3 regions of the Cytobacillus spartinae genome follow, and region 3 is predicted to be linked to each of the others. Evidence: riboswitches for the same ligand, from Rfam matches in the RefSeq annotation. Region 3 holds a riboswitch; each other region holds the start of a gene.
The links. A riboswitch is a leader RNA that binds a small molecule or an ion and turns the genes downstream of it on or off. The one in region 3 is predicted to bind S-adenosylmethionine.

Region 1 (7,190 bases), on a different contig from region 3:
TTCCAGCTCTATTGTGCTTCGTAATAAAGGATCCTGCCTCCAGCTTTACAGCCGCTTCTAAGATTTGCCCTCTCCCTACTGCAGCAATGGTTTTTGGTGTTCTTATTCCAACTGCGTTTAAAGCCATATATTGATTAACCTTACTGACTTCAAGTCGTAATGCACGACTACCGTTGAAAACCTTTCGATTATTTCTCTCTAACCAAGCCAAAACAGATTCGGTTAACTCTGGTGCGTAGCGATGATTTCTCGTATGTGATGAAGCGCTCATTCGGCTATAAAAAACACCCTGAGGTGGCTCTGATGATAAATCGACAACTCCTTGATCCAAATGCCACTCTTCATATGGAAGACCTAACTCTTCTAATCTATTTGTTAAATGAATGGTCCATTCACTATTTTCATGTAAGACATATATTTTATTCAACGTATTCCCTCATTTCCTACTGTAATTGTTTATTTTTTTGTTTTTGCGTAACTAGTGGCATTACTTTTTTTGAAAAGAGTTCCATTTCCTCCAACTGAGGTGAAAATTGAAGTAATAGTAAATCGACTCCCGCTTCTTCATATGCAATGATTTGTTCGGCAATCTGGTCTGGTGTCCCTATTAAGTTTGGACGTAACCCTCGATTAGAAACAGAATAATCATATAACTTAACTTGCTGTTCTAACTGAGATTTCCCAACAAAATCTTTGTATCCTGCGTAAGCACTCGTCTCTTTTACATCCGTTATTCTAGCAAGCTCTTCTTGTGCTTCCTCTTCCGTGTCTCTACAAATCACGTATGCTGCCATACCAAATGAACGGAAAGGTTTATTTCCTGCTAGCTCCCTTTGTTTTTTCATATCATCAATTTTAACAGCAACTTCCTCGACTGTCCCACCATGCATCACATACGCATCACATTGTTTTGCAATTGCCTTCTTGCCTCGAGGACTCTCTCCTCCCGCGTATAGAATCGGATTAGGACGTTGTACAGGTTTTGGAGATAAATGGGCGTTTTTAATAGAATAATATTTTCCTTCATATGAGAAAGTATCTTCTGTCCAAAGTCCTTTTAGCACGTCGATAAATTCTTCTGTACGATTATATCGCTCGTCATGCTCTGTAAAAATTCCACCATATTGCTTTGCTTCTTCTTCCCACCAAGCAGAGACAACATTTAAAGTGAAGCGACCGTTACTAATATGATCAATATTGGCTGCCATTTTTGCGGTAACAGCAGGGTTATGGAATCCTGGACGAACAGCCGTCATAATTTCAATTTTTTCCGTAACAGCTGCTAGAGCTGCTGCTGTCGACCACGCTTCTAATGAATCTTGCTTAGGCCCTTTAATATCATTTAAGTAAAGCTCAGCAATGAGAGTTGTGTCAAACCCCCAATTTTCAGCAGATTGAATTACGTTCTTCGCATAATCAAATGTAGGTGGCATGTTTTCGTTATCAACATTTCTAAGCCATCCCCCAAAAATCGGTAACCAAAAACCGTATTTCATGTGTATTTCCCCCTTGTGTATTCTAAAACAGTTTCATAAACACAAAAAAACCTCTTCGATAAGAAGAAGTTTTCGCTTCACCTTATCTGTCAGAACGTAATAGCTCTGCTGGAATTAGCACCTTTCTGAAAATCAGTGGTTGCCGGGCATCGTAGGGCCAGTCCCTCCGCCTCTCTTGATAAGAGTTAATATTCAAATAATTAATTCTTAGTAATCCTACTATATAACTCAGGTTTAAGTCAAATATTTATTTCTATGTTACTAACCTATTCATTCTAAACATTCTACATACACAAAAATTTTAACTAACAAGATGGGTATTTGTCCTTTCGAAAACTTAATTTTCTCATACATTATATTAGAGGGAGGTGTTAGTCGAATGTATCATAAAGCGCTTATATTCCTAGCATGTATTCTTGCTGGATTTGCATTGATTTATATTCCAACCAATGCAGTGATTACAGGTGCAGTTGCCTTGCTCTTTGATGTTATAGGAGTCATTGCTATTATAGTTTTTTCCTTCGCTTTACTTTATTACGGTGGGAAGGTCCTTTTTAAAAAGGGATAGTTAAAGTAACTTTGAGTATTCGGGGATTCCTGGATACTCTTTTTACGATGGTTCTATTTATGAAACTATTAGATTTATCAAGAATGAAGCGTATAATAGTAATTATGAATACATATTAGGAGGATAATAAAAAATGAATTTTCCAAATACGAATGACACATTTTCCTTGTTAAAAGAGCTAGTATCTATTCCTAGCCCGTCTGGTAATACAAACGAAGTGATTACATATGTTGAGAACTTTTTATCTGAGTATGGTGTTGAGACTAGACGCAATCGAAAAGGTGGTCTAATTGCAACCTTACCGGGAAAAAATACAGACAAACACCGCATGTTAACTGCACATGTTGATACACTTGGTGCAATGGTTAAAGAGATTAAGTCGAATGGACGACTGAAGTTAGATTTAATTGGTGGATTTAAATACAACTCCATTGAAGGTGAATATTGTCAAATCGAAACAAGTTCTGGAAAGATTTACACAGGGACAATTTTGATGCACCAGACTTCTGTTCACGTATATAAAGATGCTGGCAAAGCAGAAAGAAACCAAGACAACATGGAAGTCAGAATTGATGAGGTAGTGAAAAACGCTGAGGATGTTCGTAATCTTGGAATTGAAGTGGGCGATTTCGTGTCGTTTGATCCAAGAGTCGAAATTACACCAAGTGGTTTTATTAAATCGCGTCACCTAGACGATAAGGCAAGTGTCGCTATACTCCTTCAATTAATCAAAGAGATTAAAACAAATAATGTTGTGCTTCCTTACACAACACACTTTTTAATTTCTAATAACGAAGAGATTGGCTATGGTGGAAACTCAAACATAACACCAGAAACAGTTGAATATTTAGCTGTTGATATGGGCGCTATGGGTGATGGCCAGTCGACTGATGAGTATACTGTTTCCATTTGTGTGAAAGATGCAAGTGGACCTTATCATTATGAGTTAAGGAAAAGATTAGTGAATCTAGCTGAAGAAAACTGCATCGTTTATAAGCTAGATATTTATCCATACTACGGATCAGATGCATCAGCAGCCATTCGCTCGGGACACGATATTGTTCACGGCTTAATTGGACCGGGTATTGATTCCTCTCACGCATTCGAGCGTACGCACCAGTCTTCAATTGATAATACTGGTAAGCTTTTGTATCACTATGTAATGTCAGATATGGTTCTATAAATTTTTATCCTCCTCTTTTTGAGGGGGATTTTTTTAACACTTGAATAATTGTATAATATAGGAAAAAGAAGAGGTGGAAGGTATGATCAAATATCCTGCTGCATTAAAACCTGGTGATACTATTGCTGTCTCAGCCCCTTCCAATGGAGTTGAAGAAGGCGGTCATTTTCTAGTACATAAAGCAAAGAAGCAACTTGAGGAAAAAGGGTTTAACATCATTATTGGTGATACAGTCTGGACACAAGAAAATAGTAGAAGTTGCTCTCCTGAAAAAAGAAGGAATGAACTAATGGATTTTTTTGAGGATCCAAATGTAAAAGCAATCATTCCTATTTGGGGTGGAGAGTTCTTAATGGAAATTCTACCTTATCTAGATTGGGAAAGACTTCAATCACTCCCTTCAAAATGGATTCTCGGATACTCAGACATTAGTACCCTTCTCTTTTCATACACGGTTCTAACTGGTCATGCTTCTGCTCATGGGCCAGCACTTCTAGATATTGCGGCAAAAGACCTTGATCCCCTTACAAATAAGTGGAGCGAGGTACTTGGTTCAGAAGTAGGTTCTACAATCATTCAAACATCAAGTGAACAATATCAATCCTCTTGGGAGCAAGCATTTGCTAACCCTGTTACAGGATTTTATGTAGATACGCCAACAGAATGGAAGGCATTAAAAGAGGAAGCCGCAACTTTCTCAGGCCGTTTTATCGGGGGTTGCATTGACTGCATTATGAATTTAACAGGAACTAAATTTGGAGATTTAGAATCTTTTAATCTGGAGAATGCTAATGATGAAGGATTAATTTTCTACTTTGAAAATGTAGAACTATCCGTTACACAACTCTATCGTGCGCTTTGGCAGCTAAGACAAAACGGGTGGTTTGAAAATGTAAATGGAATTCTAATTGGAAGGCCGGTAACAAAGGAAACCGAAAACACTTACACATACGAGGATGCACTAAGAGATGCATTCGGCGATTTAAATATCCCCGTTATTTATGACACAGACATTGGCCACCTTCCACCTCAGAACATTATTGTTAATGGAGCTTATGGAACGGTAAAGTATGAGGGTGGAAAAGGGGTTATTGAAACTGTGTTTAAATAGAAAGAGAGCTTAGTAGGGTCGTGGATGACGACTCTACTAAGCTTTTTCAAATAATTAAGAGGAAGAATCTTCAGACTTCTCTTGGTTGTTCAACAGGTCAAAATTTCTTAAAGGCTTTGTGAATTTTTTCCCAAATGAAGGATCTGCTACTGCAGAAGGATTTAAAATATCGTCCCCTTCTGGCTTAACACCTTTTTCTACCCACTGCACAAGATCTTCAAAGGCCTGAACCTCTTCTTCTGGCGTAAAATCGCAATGCCCAACAGCCCTAATTGCTCTAGTTACCAATAAATCTTCATTACTATTTTCTTGTGCTCTTTTTGCATGGATTTGTTGCATATGGAAAGGTACAAATAAATCGCCTACGTTATGAAGAGAAATCATCGGAATTTTATGCTTTCCTTCTACCTTAGGTACACCGGTTAAGCCTTTTTGTTTTGTATTAGGGTCAGAAGTAATTCTCAGTACAGCATTGTTTAAAAGTCTCTCATCAGGAGATAAGTTCAAATCATTATCTAATTGGTATACGGAGTCAGTATTGTCTATAACATTACCAGATGCTACTAAGTAGGTTGGGTCAACTGGCATTTGTTGAAACAAGAAGTCTTTATATGAATTAAAAGCAACATCAAATAACGGTCTTTCTCCACCAGTTAAGTTCATTATAACCGTTTTAAAATTTTCACCTGCTACTGTTAATTTTTGACCAATTCCAAGTGAAGAATAAACTTGAGGTAGTATTTTTAATTTATACTCTTCATCATTAAGTATCTTTTGATTCTCTTTCTTTACACCACTTAATGCCTGTGCTACCAACCCATAATCAGTAAAGAAATCGAATAACTCCGTATCCCCTGTCACCCCGCACATTGGTAAAGCACCATCGTAAGCGCTTACATATTGTTCCGATAAAACAGCGGTTATGTGCCCACCCATGGAATGTCCCATTACATAAGTCTTTTTAGGCTTTTTAACTTTACCATTAAAGTAAGATCCTAAGGCGTGGGTGTCTTTGACAGCTTGTGCCACATCATATCCATTTGTACTATAACTTGATGCTGCCCATGCATAACCTTTTTCAAGCAAGTGTTCACGAATGGAAGGGTTACTAACTGTTAATTCTAGACCAGTGCCTCGATATCCATGTGCATACAAAACGAGCTCGCCATTCCAATCCTTAGGTACTTCAATCCGGTATCCGGCACCATTATGTACGCCCCAATACCTATCAGTTTTATAGCCGTCTAGTGCGTCAAATGGAAGTGTAGACTCATCAACATAATAAGCTATCTGTGAGTTTTTACTCGGTGCCTTTTCTGTTGATTTAGCCCCAACACTCGTAGAAGAAATGACTAAAGCAGCACCAAGCGTAATAGCCATAAACGTTTTTCTTATCATCCAATCTCCCCTTTCGATTCTTGTACATTTAAATCATCTAATATTCTGAATGTTTAAACAAAAGTAAAAAGTAATAAATATAAACAACAAATTTAGACAAAACCTAAAACTTAATACCCTTTAGATTCGACTAAGACTATGCCAACTTTCCTATCAATCTTCTACTATTAATACAAACTAAAGGCTTAACTCTGTTAAACCCTTTATTAAAAAAATTGATCCTTTTTATGCACTAAAAACCTCTTTTAGTTACAACTTTTAGTGATTTTTTCACATTTCGAGCTTTAAAGAGGTCATTTAGTACCTATTTTTCCTAATATAAGGGATTTCAGGTATTAAGAGCCCTTATTAGTACACAATCTCTCAAATTTCCGTTATTTTTTACACTAATACAATAAACAAAAAAAAAGACCCGCCCTCCGAAAGAGCAAGCCTCAAAACCTCATGATTCAAATGGATACTGATATACAACATTTCCCCCACGACCCTTAGTTGTCACTGCTTGAGATAGAGAATTAAGGATAGCCTCCTCAGTTGCCTCTGCAGCAGCTGTAAAAAGCTCATTCATGATCGGATGGTCTTCTCTTAGGAATTGTCGGTTTTCAAACTCTTCATCATGAACATGAGTAATGCGGTGAGAGGTTGAAAACGCGATGACAATATCCCCGCTACCATGGCTGTAGTGACTTCCTGTTCTTCCTAGACCAATCCCGCACCTTTTTGCCACTCTAAGTAACTGACGATCACTTAACGGCGCGTCCGTTGCTAGAACAATCATGATAGAGCCATCAGAAGTCTCATTCAACCCGTCTTCATTTTGGCCTGATACACAATATTTCGCAAATTGGAATTCCTCTTTCTTCCCAAAATTGCTAAGAACTAAGCAGCCAACCTTGTACTCTTTTTTACTTTTTTTATGAATGACAACGCGGGAGGATGAGCCAATTCCACCCTTATATCCGAAACAGACCATTCCCTTTCCTGCACCAACTGCCCCTTCTGATGCAACATCAGTCGATGCGTTGTGAATGGCCTCAAGAGCATGTTCTGGCCTTACTGGAAACTTCCGTATCGAGTTCAAGTGACTGTCATTACATTCCCCTACTACAACATTAATGGTTCCTGTCGTGTCACCGATTTCTGGGTTTTGTTCAAGCATGTGCTCTAGTGTCCCTTGAGTTACTGCTGGTACACCAAAAGTGTTCGTTAACATGATAGGAGATTCAATCACACCAAGTTCATTAATCTGAACCAACCCTGTAGTTTTCCCAAACCCATTTAACACATAACTTGCTGCAGTCACTTTATTTCTAAAAAGATTTCCTCCATGAGGCAGAATGGCTGTTACCCCAGTACAAGCATAATCTGTCTCATCCAGTGGAAAATCTAAAGTCACATGCCCTACCTTTACTCCCTCAACATCAGTTATACAAT
Region 2 (7,190 bases), on a different contig from region 3:
AATTATCGCAGCAGAAAAATACGTTCTATAATAGTAAAAGTAAATATGCTCCCTTCAATTTATTGAGGGGGGCTTTACTCATTATTAAAAATGAACAACTTTTAAAAGAGGAAATGCGCCAAAAATGTCGAATTAGATAATGAACTATGTTCATTTTGGTAGTAAAAATCATAACTCATGTTATGTTTTTCAAATTTGTTATGTTAATATTCAATTAGGCATTGCAAATATTATGCAAACTTGGATAAGATAACAATTGGGATGGTGGAATAATGGCATTAACGTTTTATTGGTACCCTAAATGTGGTACATGTCGAAAAGCGAAAAAATGGCTTGACGAACATAATGTAGAGTATCAAGAAGTACATATTGTTGAAAATCCTCCTACTCGGAATGAACTTGAGCAACTATATAAAAATAGTGGGTTAGAATTGAAAAAGTTCTTCAATACAAGTGGCCAAAAATACAGAGAACTTGGGTTAAAGGATAAAGTTAGTTCTGCTCCTGAAGATGAATTGCTAAATTTGCTATCTTCTGATGGGATGCTCATTAAACGTCCTATTGCAACAGATGGAGATAAAGTGACAGTTGGTTTCAAAGAAGAAGATTATGCAAACACATGGAAATGAGTTACAAAAAACTGTTAGAGATCAATTAAAAGATCATAGATATTGATGAATTTATGGAGGGATTACGATGAGCACACCAAAAGATTTACGTTATTCTAAAGAACATGAGTGGGTAAAAGTTGAAGGAGAAGCTGTACGTATCGGGATTACTGACTTTGCACAGTCAGAACTAGGAGATATCGTTTTCGTTGAGCTTCCTGAAGTTGGCGATGAGATAACAGCTAACGAGCCATTTGGAAGCGTTGAATCTGTTAAAACAGTCTCTGAGCTTTATGCCCCAGTTAGTGGGAAAGTAGTTGCTATAAATGAAGATTTAAATGATAGCCCTGAATTTGTTAATGAATCTCCATATGAAAAAGCATGGATGATTGTAGTTGAAGTTTCCGATATGACTGAAGTGGAAAACTTAATGACTTCAGAACAATACGAAGAAATGATTAAAGAAGACTAATATTAAAGAACAGCGTCCAATATGGGCGCTTTTTTTCGTTTTTTTGAACATTATTGGGTAAGCTATAAACAGACCTTCTTATTCTGTATATGAAAGGACTGTGCCAACATGAGCTTAAAGCAACAAAAGATAGATGTTACAGATCGAGTAGTGGGTAAATTAAAAAACGGGGAAATTGAATTATTCTTAGAGAATGAGCGAATCGGTAAAATGACCATCCCAACTGGTTGTCAGATAGAGTTGGATCATCATTTTGAAGGGAATCAAGAGAAGATCTACCAGCACGTCACTGCTCCCACAGATCCAGAACCAAGATATACGGATTGTGATGAAGGCGGTTGGTGTTAGTTGACAGCGGTCTTAAAACCGCTGTTTATTTTTTAATCAATAATCCTGAATTTGTGAAATACAAATAGCTTCCTTTAAAACCATTTTATTAACTATATTAAAGGAATTAAACACCACTAAATCGAATATTGAATAAAGTAAGTAAAGACAACTCGTTCATAGGGTGATTAAAATGAATCAATTCAATGAACCAAATGTAGATAAAGTAATTATTGTAGAAGGTAAATCTGATAAAAAGAAAGTAGCTATGATTGTTAAAGAAGATGTTGAGATCATATGTACAAATGGTACGATTAGCATTACTAAATTAGATGAGTTAATCGAAACTTTGTATGGAAAAGAAGTATATATATTAGTGGATGCTGACGATTCAGGTGAAAAATTACGAAAGCAGTTTATCAGGGAGTTTCCAGAAGCAGAACACTTATATATTGATAAAATGTATCGTGAGGTTGCAACGGCCCCAGAGAATCATCTGGCAACAGTACTTTTAAGTGCAAATATCGACGTTTATACCCAGTTTTTAGATCGAGGATGATACCATGCAGGACTGCTCCAAAAAAGATATAGAAGAAATGCTAGGGGAAGAAGGAATAAATGTTTTATATTTATACACTCCCATGTGTGGCACATGTCAAGTAGCGGGGAGAATGTTAACCATTGTACAAGAACTTACTCCACACATGACTTTTAGAAAAATAGATCTAAATTATATTCCAGACTTAGCCGAGAAGTGGTCTGTTGAGAGTGTTCCGTGTCTTCTAATTTTTAGAGGTTCAAATATTGAACAAAAAATCTACGCCTTTCATTCAGTTCCCTACTTATATGAGACTATAAGAAGTATTTCCTAATCAGACCTTTTCAAAAAGGGGTCTGATTTTTTTTGGGAAATTAAAGTTGTCAAAAAATTATATATTTACTTTATTTTAAAATAAGATTATGATTATTTAGGGTGACGAAATATTTGTAAATGCGAAATATTAAGGAGTTTACATAATGGCAATATATAGGGAATGGGCAGCTCAAATTAAAAGTTACAATCGAAATATTATGCTATCCATGTACGCAACAGTCCTTGCTCAAATAGGCTTAGGGATTTTTATGGTTATTTACAATTTTTATATACGCGAATTAGGGTACTCGGAGCAGGTTAATGGACAAATTATATCCATGACGGCACTAGCAACGGCTATCATCCTTATACCTGCTGGTTTACTAAGTGACAGAATTGGTAGAAAAAACGCCATGCTATTTGGTGGTCTAGTCGCAGGCTTTATTTTACTCTTTAGAAGTGTGGTCGAGGTTCAAGGGTTATTAGTTACATTTGCTTTTGCTACTGGACTTGCAACCGCCTTTTTACAAGTTTCTAAGATTCCATGGTTAGCTGAAAATTCAAAGCCCGAGCAAAGGGTACATTTGTTTAGTATTCATTTTGCCATTATGACTGGCGCTAATGTAATCGGTAGCCTTAGTGGTGGCTTCATGACTGACTTTTTCTCCATCTTTTTTTCAGAACTAGTAAGTATTCGACTTACTTTAATGATTGGTAGTATTATTTTTCTAGCAGGAATATTTCCTATACTTCGTTTTGATGAAAAGAAAGCAATAAAGAAAAGTGAAAAGGCTCTTAAAGTGCCTTTTAGAACTAAAGTTAACACCCATCGTGATAGTTTAAAAATAATCGCTTTTTTTGCTATTGCACAGTTAATTATTGGCTTTGGTGCGGGGTTGGTTATCCCTTACCTAAACTTGTACTTTGCAGATCGATTTGCTGCTTCTAATTCTTTGATTGGATTCATTATTTCTCTTGGTCAGGCAGCAACAGCATTTGCCATGATTATTGGACCTATGATGGTGCGCCGATTTGGAGAGGTAAAAGCTGTTGTAATCCTTCAACTTCTTTCTTTGCCGTTCTTGTTATTAACAGCCTATACCGAAAGCATATGGTTGGCAGCAATCGGCTTCTTATTCCGACAAGCACTAATGAATGCGGGAAATCCGATTCAGATGTCGCTCATGATGTCTAAAGTTGGTGATTCTATGAAAGGTTTAGCCAATTCGGTAAACCAAATGGTATTCAATTTAGGGTGGGCTCTGATGGGGCCAGTTTCGACAGGAATTGTACTCATGTACGGTTCATATTGGGGGTATGCGTATGTCTTTACGATAACGGCCACTCTATATTTGGTGGGTTCTATCTACTTCTTTATCGTATTTAAAAGTATCAACCGACCTAAACCGACAACTTCAACTGTACAAGCGAGTTAACATCCAAATAAATGACATATTTCTCGGGAAATGAAAGACAATGCCAAGCATTGTCTTTTTTTCTGACTGTTCCTATGATTTTGTCGAACAAAAGATAGAGGATTGAGTAAGGAAAAAGGGAATATATTATATAGCTACTTACTTGACATCATAACCGTTTCATATAGGCACATAGAGATATTTGCACGTTTTTTTATTTTTTTGCAGATATAAAGGATATTTTTGTAGGAATCAAGTAGATATTTGCAAACTGAAGCGATAAACGTTTAGTTGTCACACCAATGTCACAATTGAGCAGGGGGGACGTCTGTGAAGGATCACTTCTTAGCATTTGTACAAGAAGCAAATAATAGGGGACATTTAGCTAGATTTTTTGAAGGGGTATCAATTCAATTGGCAATAAACACCGATAAGGAAGTTTTTTATTTAAGTATTCAGGACGGAGTAATTGAATGTAGAGACCATATCGACCATGAATCTGCTGTCTCTATAACTGGAGAAGACAAGCATATAAGTGCTTTGCTAATGGGGGAAATTCGTCTTCGTGAGGCCATTGATCTAGGTAACCTACATGTAAATACTAACTTCAGAACAACGCTTTATTTAGAAACTCTCTTTTTATTATCAAAACCGTATGAAAAGATTTCCTATGCTAATTAATGTATCAGAAATTTCAAAAAATATATTGACTATTTTAAAAAGCCCATGATATTATCAATACAAGATTTAGGCTCATGGTAAACATCAACTTAATAGTTCTTATCAAGAGAGGCGGAGGGACTGGCCCTACGAAGCCCGGCAACCGGTTAAGATACACGGTGCTAATTCCAGCGGAGCAACTTTGCTCTGGAAGATAAGAAGAGATGAGTATACACCCCTCTTCTTATGAAGAGGGGTTTTTTCAACTCTTCTTTTTAGAATAGTAAAACCATTTATAAATTGAAAAGGAGAGACGAGAAAATGAGTGAACAAAAGAAAAGTTATCGTTTAGAAACATTAGGTGTGCATGGTGGACTAAGTCCTGACCCTACAACAGGTGCGAGAGCAGTCCCAATCTATCAAAATAATGCCTATCAATTTCAAAGTACCGAACATGCTGCGAACCTTTTTGGACTAAAAGAACCTGGTTACATATACACTCGAATTCATAATCCTACAGTAACTGTATTTGAAGAAAGGGTTGCCCTTCTAGAAGGTGGGGTTGGTGCACTTGCAGTATCAAGTGGAATGGCTGCTATCACACTGGCTATTTTAAACATAGCAGAGGCAGGTGATGAGATTGTTACAGCATCTAATCTATATGGAGGTACCTATAACCTTTTCGCAATCACCCTTCCAAAGTACGGAATTAAGGTTAAATTTGTCGATTCAACCGACCCGGAAAACTTTAAGGAAGCAATCACGGAAAAAACAAAAGCAGTTTTTGCTGAGACGATTGGAAACCCTAGTTTACGTGTACTAGATATAGAAAAAGTAGCAGAAATAGCGCACGAGGCAGGAGTGCCTCTGATTATTGACAATACATTTGCAACACCTTATCTTTGTCGACCAATTGAGCACGGGGCAGATATTGTCATCCATTCAGCTACAAAATGGTTGCTAGGAAATGGTACGACACTTGGTGGGGTGATTGTAGACGGTGGGAAATTCGATTGGAATTCACCTAAATTCCCTGGCTTTACTACGCCAGATCCAAGTTATAACAATTTAGTATATAGTGAAGCCCTTGGGCCTGTTGCATACATCATTAAAGCGCGAGTTCAGTTATTGAGAGACCTAGGTCCTTCCTTAAGTCCACAAAATGCGTTCCAATTTACATTGGGGCTAGAGACATTGCATGTAAGAATGAAAGAACATATAGCGAATACTAAAAAAGTTATCGAATATTTAGAAGGACATCCTGCTGTGAACTGGATTTTATACCCTGGACATGAAAAACACCCAGACAAAGAGCTTGCGGAAAAATATTTCCCTAAGGGTGCAGGAGCTGTTGTTGTATTTGGGATTGCAGGTGGAAGAGAAGCAGGGGCAGCTTTAATTAACAACTTAAAGCTATGGGCTCATGTTGCAAATGTCGGGGATGCAAAAAGTTTAATCATCCATCCGGCAAGTACAACTCATCAGCAATTAGACAGTGAGGGTCTAAAGAAGGCTGGAGTGCCTGAAGACTTAATTCGTCTATCCGTCGGTATTGAAAACGTAGAAGATTTAATTGAAGATCTTGAGCAAGCCATTGAGGCCGCTACCGGTTCTGTGTCATTAACCACAAACGTTTAACCAGTTTTTTCTATTTAAATTTTTCTAATAATTATCGTTGACACCCTATTTTATCCGTGATACGATAGCACTCGTGAATAAAACTACTTATTCAATTAACCTATTAACTTAATAAAGACTTTTTTGCTCTTATCAAGAGAGGTGGAGGGAAGTGCCCTATGAAGCCCGGCAACCGTCAATCATACGTTGATTGAAATGGTGCCAATTCACACAAAGCATATGCTTTGGCAGATGAGAGAAAGGACGATAAATATTGTGCCTTTCTGCTTATTTGCAGAAAGGCTTTTATTATTTTTACAAACACCCAAATGGTTACTCTTAGTATAAAAAAAGGGAATAACATGCCTAAGGGAGTTAAAGCTAATAAATAAGTCTTGTTTATATATCTGAGTAGTTTTATCCGAAAAATCGGGTAAAAGGGGTGACAATAGATGATTTCAATTAAAGATGTTAAGAAGATTTATCCTTCCAAAAAGGGGAAAGTAACTGCTGTTGATGAAGTGAATTTAGAAATAACCGAAGGAGAGATCTTCGGAGTAATTGGCTATAGTGGAGCTGGTAAAAGTACACTAATTAGAATGTTGAACGGACTAGAAATTCCTACTGAAGGTTCAGTAACAGTTGCCAATCGGATGGTTTCTAAAATTAGAGGCAGTGAACTAAGAAAAGCTAGACAAGAAATTAGCATGATTTTTCAGCACTTTAATTTACTTTGGTCTAGAACCGTTAGAGAAAATATCGCCTTCCCATTGGAGATTGCTGGGGTTAATAAAACTCAAAGATTAAAAAGAGTCGATGAGCTTATTAAACTCGTAGGACTAGAGGGACGTGAGGATGCCTATCCATCCCAATTAAGTGGTGGTCAAAAGCAAAGGGTAGGGATTGCAAGAGCGATTGCCAATAACCCAAAGGTGTTACTTTGTGATGAAGCAACCTCAGCATTAGATCCACAGACTACTGACTCTATATTGGAGTTACTTGTTGATATTAACAAACAATTAGGATTAACGATTGTCCTTATCACACATGAAATGCATGTCATCAGAAAAATTTGTCACAGAGTAGCCGTAATGGAAAATGCAAGGATTGTTGAATTAGGGCCTGTCCTAGAAGTATTTAAGAACCCTCAGCAAGAAATAACAAAACGCTTTGTACAGCAAGTAACAGAGCCAGAAGAAACGAAAGAAACAGTGGGGCATCTATTAGAACAATATCCG
Region 3 (7,190 bases):
AATATGGACAAGAGGCCTTAATCCGACTCGCGTTTTAACCAAGTGCCCCAAAGCAGTATTGGAAATACGAGGGGAGGCCAATGAATTGTCAGCTAAAGTGATGGCATCAATCCCTGATTCCTTTAAGGCATGTGCTCCGTTGAAAAAACGCGTCGTATCCAATTTTCTCGGTGGGTCCAATTCTACAATAACGGAAGACCGTTTTCTCACGATGTCTTGTAGAGGAGGCTCCTCTCGAAAAGTAGGGGAAGGATCAATCTTAATCTTTCTATTCTTCGTTTTAACCGATTTTTCAGTAATAGGAGCAACATTTTTGAGTTCATCTGCAAACGCCTTAATATGATTCGGCGTTGTCCCGCAGCATCCTCCTAATAATCTTACACCTTGATCGCGGAAGGAGAGGGCAGATTTTCGAAAGTAGTCTGAATCTCCTTCATAATGAAATTTCCCATCTGTATAAGTAGGAAGACTAGCATTTGGATAGGCAGATAGAAAAGCGTTCTTTGGTAATTCGACCTCTTCTAACGTAGAAAGCATATGATGTGGACCAAGCCGGCAATTGATTCCTACCACATCTGCCCCAAAATCAACGAGACGCTTTAACGCATCATTAATATGGGTTCGATCCTGTAGAAAGTATGGTTCCTGAAGGGATAGTTGAGCGATAATAGGTAGATTAGATTCTCTTCGTGCAATCGTTAAGATTGTCTCAAGTTCCTCTAGGTCATAAAATGTCTCTAATAATAACCCATCGATTCCTTCTAGTAATAAGCAATACAGTTGTTCCCTAAAGCTTCTTTTAATTTCCTCTAACAAAATCGAATTAGGTTTAATGCCTCGATTTCCACCTATTGTTCCTAAAACATACGCTCTGTTATGTGAGGCCCGCTTAGCAAGTCGAACAGATGCACTATTAATCTCTTTCACTTGATCTTCTAATCCATACCTTTGAAGCTTCAAATAATTGGCTGCATACGTATTTGTTTGAATAAGGTCTGCTCCAGCGTCGATGTAGGCTTCGTGTATTTTTATAATGTCTTCTGGGTGAGAGAGATTCAACTCTTCAAAGCAACTATCCGTACCGAAGGAGTAGAGAAGCGTACCCATAGCGCCATCAGCTATTAAAATTTCATTTTGTAATTTTTCTAAAAAACTCATCGTGCTCCTCCTTGTGTGACGCTATGAATCTCACTCTTTTGTAAGGCATGTGAAAAATCATTAATTAGATCTTCGGGGTGCTCAAGACCGACGGAAAGACGAAGAAGACTATTTGTAATCCCCCTTTTTTTACGTTCAACTTCTGGCATGGCTGCATGAGACATTTTAGCAGGATAGGAGAGAATCGACTCGACTGCCCCTAAGCTAACTGCAAATACTGGAATCTGAACGTTTTCAACAAATGACCGTAACACTTGCTCATTTTCTAATTCAAACGAAAGGACCGCTCCTGAGCCTTTTGCTTGAGTGGATTGCAAATCATACTGAGGATGATGGCTTAATCCTGGATAATACACATGCCTGACTAAAGGATGTGTGTCTAAAAACCTAGCTATCTTTGAAGCGGATGCCGAAGATTGCTGAATTCTAACCGATAAGGTCTTTATCCCTCTCATTACTAACCACGCATCTTGGACACCGAGAACAGCACCGAAAGAGTTTTGTAAAAAGCCTAGTTTTTCACCAAGCTTTTCATCCTTCACCACTGCAAGCCCAGCTACAACATCACTATGTCCTGACAAAAATTTCGTTGCGCTATGAAGCACAACATCTGCACCTAATGTAAGGGGCTTCTGAATGGCAGGTGTTAGAAAAGTGTTATCTACGAATGTAAGTGCATGATGTTCTTTTGCAAGCTCACTTATAGCTTTAATATCTGTTACTTTTAACAAAGGATTAGAAGGAGTTTCTACATAGAAAACCTTTGTATTTGGCTGAATAGCAAGTTCTACTGATCTCAAATTGGTCATATCCACAAAGGTGTGCTCAATCCCATATCTTGAAAGGACCTCGGTAATCATCCGATAAGTCCCACCATATACATCCTCTGAAATAATGACATGATCCCCTTGTGATAAAAGTAAAAAGGCGGTTGAAATAGCAGCCATACCAGATGAAAAAGCAAATCCTCTTGTCCCTTCCTCTAAGGAGGCAATGAAATCCTCTAGTGCTTCTCTTGTAGGATTTGAACTGCGGCTATAATCATATTTACCAAATTGATCAATATTGCTTTGATGAAAAGTAGATGCAGGATGAATAGGTACACTTACGCCTCCGGTAGCTGGATCAAACTTATGCCTATTGTGTAGCAGTTTTGTTTCAAAGGAAGTCATAGTTTTACCTCCGATCCTACCTTCGCAAAGGCCTGTTCAAGGTCGTGAATAATATCTTCAGCATGCTCAATCCCAATTGAGAATCTTAATAGTCGATTACAGACACCCGTTTCAATTCGAATATGTTCTGGGATATCAGCATGTGTTTGTGTGGCAGGGTAGGTGATAAAGCTTTCCACTCCACCTAAGCTCTCAGCAAACGTGATAAGCTGAAGGCTTTTTAAAAAGGGGTTGACCCAGGTTTCATCTTTAATTCGGAATGAGAGCATTCCACCGCGACCTGGATACAAAACGTCGGTCACACCTTCATGATTCAGTAAAAACTGATAAATCTTACCTGCGTTTTTTTCGTGCTGATCCATTCTAAGTGCTAAAGTTTTCATTCCACGAATTAATAACCAAGAATCGAAGGGGCTTAAAACAGCACCAGCACCATTATGATATAGGGCAAGTGATTCACATAATTCTTTTCCTTTTGCCACAATTAGCCCTGCAAGCACATCATTATGACCACCTAAATATTTGGTAGCACTATGAATCACGATGTCGGCACCTAGTGTTAGGGGTTTCTGTAAGTAAGGAGTAAAAAAAGTATTATCAACGATTAGCAGTAAACCATGTTTCTTTGCGATGGATGCCACTTCAGCGATATCCGTCTGTTCCATTAATGGATTTGTTGGAGTCTCTAGAAAAATGGCCTTCGTTTGAGAAGTAATCTGACTAAGGATATTTTCAGGTTTACTTGTGTTTATGTACTTACATGTGAGCCCCCACTTTTTAAACCCTTTTTCCAACAGACGGTAAGTTCCACCATAAAGATCCTTTGACACAATCCATTCGTCACCAGATTGAAAGAGGGAAAGAACAGTGAAAATCGCAGCCATGCCTGAACTGCAGGCATATCCTTGTTCACCTTCTTCTAGTTCAGCAATGGCGTTCTCAAGGATTTGCCGAGTCGGATTTCCGGTTCGTACATAATCGTAGCCGGTAGACTGGCCAATTCCTTCATGTCGATATGCTGTTGAAAAATAGACAGGTGGATTTACTGTTCCTGTCACCGATTCACTACGATTTCCGATTTGAGCAAGCTTAGTTTCAATACTTTTCATTTTTTTCTCCCTTTTGGCTTATTGTAAAATTGTTTCTCCTAAGAAGAGGACCAAAAATAAAAAAGTCCTCTTTATGTTAGATAAAGAGGACCTTGTGAAGTCAAAGGGATGACCGTCCTCTTATCTGCCAAGTTTTAAATAAAACTTGATGGAATTAGCACCTTTTCAAACAAAATTGAAGGTTGCTGAGGTGTCATAGGGCCATACCCTCGACCTCTCTGGATAAGAGATAATATCATTTAGTTTTTAATTTTCTGTAAACTTTACTATATGAAACAGGCTATTGTCAATAGTTCTTTTGCGATGCATTTTAGAAACTAGTCTTTAGTATGAAAAAAATGTATTGCTGTTAAAGGAAACAAATTGCATTGACAACTATTCTACCATAATGATAATCTATCATAGTTGCTTTATTATATTAGTGATTTACCAAGATAAAGGATTTTGAGGTGATAGTTGTGAATGCTGTGTTAGTTGCAGTTATGGTTATGTTAGTTCTAAGTTTGGCACGTGTCCATGTTGTATTAGCACTTACCATTGGTGCTTTAACAGGAGGCCTTTTAGGAGGACTCGGTATAGAACAAACGGTTACAGTATTTAGTGAAGGACTTGGTGGAAGTGCGACTGTTGCACTAAGCTATGCACTTCTTGGAGCGTTCGCTGTTGCGATTGCGCGTACAGGTTTGCCAGAAGTTATGGTGAATCTAGTAACAAAAATGGTTGGAAGAAATTCGGACACGAAAAAAGTAGTTTTATCAAAAGCACTAATTTTCTTTTTACTTGTACTAGTTTCATCGTTTTCTCAGAATGTGGTTCCCATTCATATTGCTTTTATACCAATCTTAATTCCACCTATTTTAAAAATTTTGAATGAATTAGGTGTAGATCGTCGAGCAATTGCAACGATTATAACGTTTGGATTAACAGCTCCATATATTTTCTTGCCATATGGTTTTGGAGCTATTTTTCATGGGATTATTGCTGACAATATGAAGGAAAACGGCCTTGCAATCGATTTAGCAACAATTCCAAAAGCAATGGCACTTCCAACAGTAGGCCTAGTAGTTGGATTATTGATTGCCGTTCTTTTCACATATCGCAAAAAACGTACGTATGAGAATCGTAACATTGTTGGGGCACAAGCAGAAAAGCAAGTCTACACAAAATGGACGATTGGCGCAGCAATTGTTTCTATTGTGGTGACGCTAGTTGTTCAAACGATGTCTGAATCCATGATTATTGCAGCATTAGCAGGTTTAGTTGTTCTAATTGGAAGCGGTTCGTTAAAGTGGAGGGAAGCCGACAATGTAGTAACGGAAGGAATGAAGATGATGGCGTTCATCTCGTTCGTAATGTTAACGGCATCAGGCTTTGCTTCCGTTATTCGTGAGACAGGGCATGTTGATTTGCTAGTATCTCAAACAGCTATGATTGTTGGGGATAGCAAAGCAGCAGCAGCTTTACTTATGCTTGGAATTGGGTTATTTGTCACGATGGGAATAGGTTCATCATTTGCGACGATTCCAATTATTGCAACGTTATTTGTGCCACTTGGTATGGAGGCAGGCTTCTCTGCGCTTGCAATTATCTCCTTAATAGGAACAGCAGGTGCATTAGGAGACGCAGGTGCACCAGCCTCAGACAGTACATTAGGGCCAACAGCCGGATTAAATGCTGATAAGCAACACAACCATATTTGGGATACCTGTGTTCCGACGTTCATACACTTTAACATTCCGTTGTTTGTTTTTGGATGGATTGCGGCCATGGTGTTGTAATAGTAGGAATAAAATGAACTTAATTATAGACATACTGAAGAGGATGAAAATACTTTTTTTCATCCTCTTTTTGCATTTTGGCAAAACAAGAAAACAATTGCTAGGGATTGATTCGTTGATATAATATTTTTATATATCGTATCCATATACAGATGGATAAAGGAGTGAAAATCATCGTTAAAGAACATTACCGCTTAGATGATTCAATTGGATACAAGTTATTTCATGCTTCTCGATTAATGAATAATCGATTAAACCAAAACTTCCGTCAAAATAATTTTTCCATTACATACGAACAATGGCAGGTTCTTAGTCGACTTTTTGAGGAAGATGGACAAACTCAAAATCAAATAGCCATAAATATTGAAAGAGACCAAGCAAGTATTTCCCGTTTAATTGATAATATGATTAAAAATGAATTAGTAAAACGTGTTCCAAATGAAAATGACAGACGAATTAAACATATTTATTTGACAGAAGAAAGTATAGAGTTAAAAGATAAACTTAATGAATTAGCATTAAAGACCATCTCACAGGCAACAGAAAAAATTAATGAAGAAGACTTAGAAACTTGCTTAAGGATCCTTGACCAAATAAGGGAAAACCTTAAATAAGAAAAGAAGGTGATCTAGAATACACCTTCTTTTTTCGTGCTTTGTAAGCTTTGCTCCACCATTCTGCAATGAAACCCTCCCCGAATCCTCTAGAACCTAAACCTGCACTACAACGGAGGTGAGAGGATGCCTCATTTAAAATAAATTGTGCATGTACAAATATTGCGATTTTGTGAAAATAAAAAAATATAGTTTGTCTGATTAAAAATTTTGATTTTTCATATTGACAGATGATAATGAGAATTGTTATCATCAGTTTAGTTAAAAACTTGTTCAAACAAGTATCTATTTAGTGGTTTAAATCACTAAATTTTTTAATGTTTTAAATTGATAATGATTATCAATATCTCCGCTGGTTTTATGCCATAACGTTAGAGCTGTGAGGAAAAGATTATGAAACTAGTATATTTAGTCATCTTGTTAATTTTATTATCCATCACTTCACTGTTTGTAGGAGTATCTAGTATATCTCCATTAGATATCTTCAATCTAAGTGAAGATCAAATCGAAATCCTACTCATAAGTCGTATTCCTAGGCTCATTAGCATCTTAATAGCGGGTATGGCGATGAGTATAGTTGGACTTATTATGCAGCAGTTAACGAGAAATAAATTCGTATCACCAACAACTGCTGGAACGATGGATTCGGCTAGACTTGGAATTCTCGTTGCATTGATCCTATTTCCTACAGCAGGAATGCTTGAGAAAATGTTTGTTGCGTTTGGATTTGCCTTACTAGGGACCTTTGTTTTTATGAAAATCCTAGACAAGATCAAGTTTAAAGATGCCATCTTTATTCCACTTGTCGGTCTCATGTTTGGTAACATCGTTGGCTCCATCACAACTTTTTTCGCATATAAACATGATCTGATTCAAAGTATTGGCTCATGGCTACATGGTGATTTTTCCATGATCTTAAAAGGAAGGTATGAAATTCTATATATAGCCATACCTGCCGTCATTGTTGCTTACATATTTGCAAATCGTTTTACCATCGCCGGGATGGGAGAAGATTTTTCTACAAACTTAGGACTTAATCATAAACAGGTAGTAAATATAGGTTTGGTAATCGTTGCTCTAGTATCTTCTGTTGTCATGCTGACGGTAGGGGCCTTGCCTTTTCTAGGGTTAATCATTCCAAACATCGTTACGATCTATCAAGGGGATAACTTGAAAAAAAGTTTGAATCACACCGCGGTTCTTGGGGCTGCATTCGTATTATTCTGTGACATCCTTGGCCGAGTCATTATTTTCCCGTACGAGGTATCAATCGGGTTAACGGTTGGTGTGATAGGAAGCGGTATTTTCCTATATTTACTTATTAGGAGAAGAGCACATGGGTTATAAAGCAAAGATTCT

Region 1: another riboswitch for S-adenosylmethionine. It lies ahead of ACFYKX_RS01415 (LLM class flavin-dependent oxidoreductase); the one in region 3 lies ahead of ACFYKX_RS08860 (methionine biosynthesis PLP-dependent protein).
Region 2: another riboswitch for S-adenosylmethionine. It lies ahead of ACFYKX_RS17090 (O-acetylhomoserine aminocarboxypropyltransferase/cysteine synthase family protein); the one in region 3 lies ahead of ACFYKX_RS08860 (methionine biosynthesis PLP-dependent protein).

Annotation. Positions count from the first base shown of each region.
Region 1 covers NZ_JBIACK010000001.1:297,518-304,707, reverse strand. The annotation lists gene ACFYKX_RS01420 (ATP-grasp domain-containing protein) at 1-427, opposite strand, end outside; gene ACFYKX_RS01415 (LLM class flavin-dependent oxidoreductase) at 444-1,496, opposite strand; SAM riboswitch class I at 1,576-1,681, opposite strand; gene ACFYKX_RS01410 (hypothetical protein) at 1,876-2,064, shown strand; gene ACFYKX_RS01405 (M42 family metallopeptidase) at 2,198-3,247, shown strand; gene ACFYKX_RS01400 (S66 family peptidase) at 3,330-4,358, shown strand; gene ACFYKX_RS01395 (hypothetical protein) at 4,413-5,756, opposite strand; gene ACFYKX_RS01390 (DmpA family aminopeptidase) at 6,199-7,190, opposite strand, start outside.
Region 2 covers NZ_JBIACK010000009.1:65,711-72,900, forward strand. The annotation lists gene ACFYKX_RS17050 (acyl-CoA dehydrogenase family protein) at 1-31, shown strand, start outside; gene ACFYKX_RS17055 (arsenate reductase family protein) at 273-629, shown strand; gene gcvH (glycine cleavage system protein GcvH) at 697-1,080, shown strand; gene ACFYKX_RS17065 (YusG family protein) at 1,189-1,428, shown strand; gene ACFYKX_RS17070 (toprim domain-containing protein) at 1,601-1,966, shown strand; gene ACFYKX_RS17075 (thioredoxin family protein) at 1,971-2,279, shown strand; gene ACFYKX_RS17080 (MFS transporter) at 2,425-3,696, shown strand; gene ACFYKX_RS17085 (SCP2 sterol-binding domain-containing protein) at 4,006-4,356, shown strand; SAM riboswitch class I at 4,453-4,556, shown strand; gene ACFYKX_RS17090 (O-acetylhomoserine aminocarboxypropyltransferase/cysteine synthase family protein) at 4,657-5,973, shown strand; SAM riboswitch class I at 6,100-6,211, shown strand; gene ACFYKX_RS17095 (methionine ABC transporter ATP-binding protein) at 6,405-7,190, shown strand, end outside.
Region 3 covers NZ_JBIACK010000003.1:182,616-189,805, reverse strand. The annotation lists gene ACFYKX_RS08870 (bifunctional homocysteine S-methyltransferase/methylenetetrahydrofolate reductase) at 1-1,158, opposite strand, end outside; gene metC (cystathionine beta-lyase) at 1,155-2,330, opposite strand; gene ACFYKX_RS08860 (methionine biosynthesis PLP-dependent protein) at 2,327-3,439, opposite strand; SAM riboswitch class I at 3,557-3,668, opposite strand; gene ACFYKX_RS08855 (Na+/H+ antiporter family protein) at 3,898-5,217, shown strand; gene ACFYKX_RS08850 (MarR family winged helix-turn-helix transcriptional regulator) at 5,382-5,831, shown strand; gene ACFYKX_RS08845 (ABC transporter permease) at 6,225-7,178, shown strand; gene ACFYKX_RS08840 (iron chelate uptake ABC transporter family permease subunit) at 7,168-7,190, shown strand, end outside.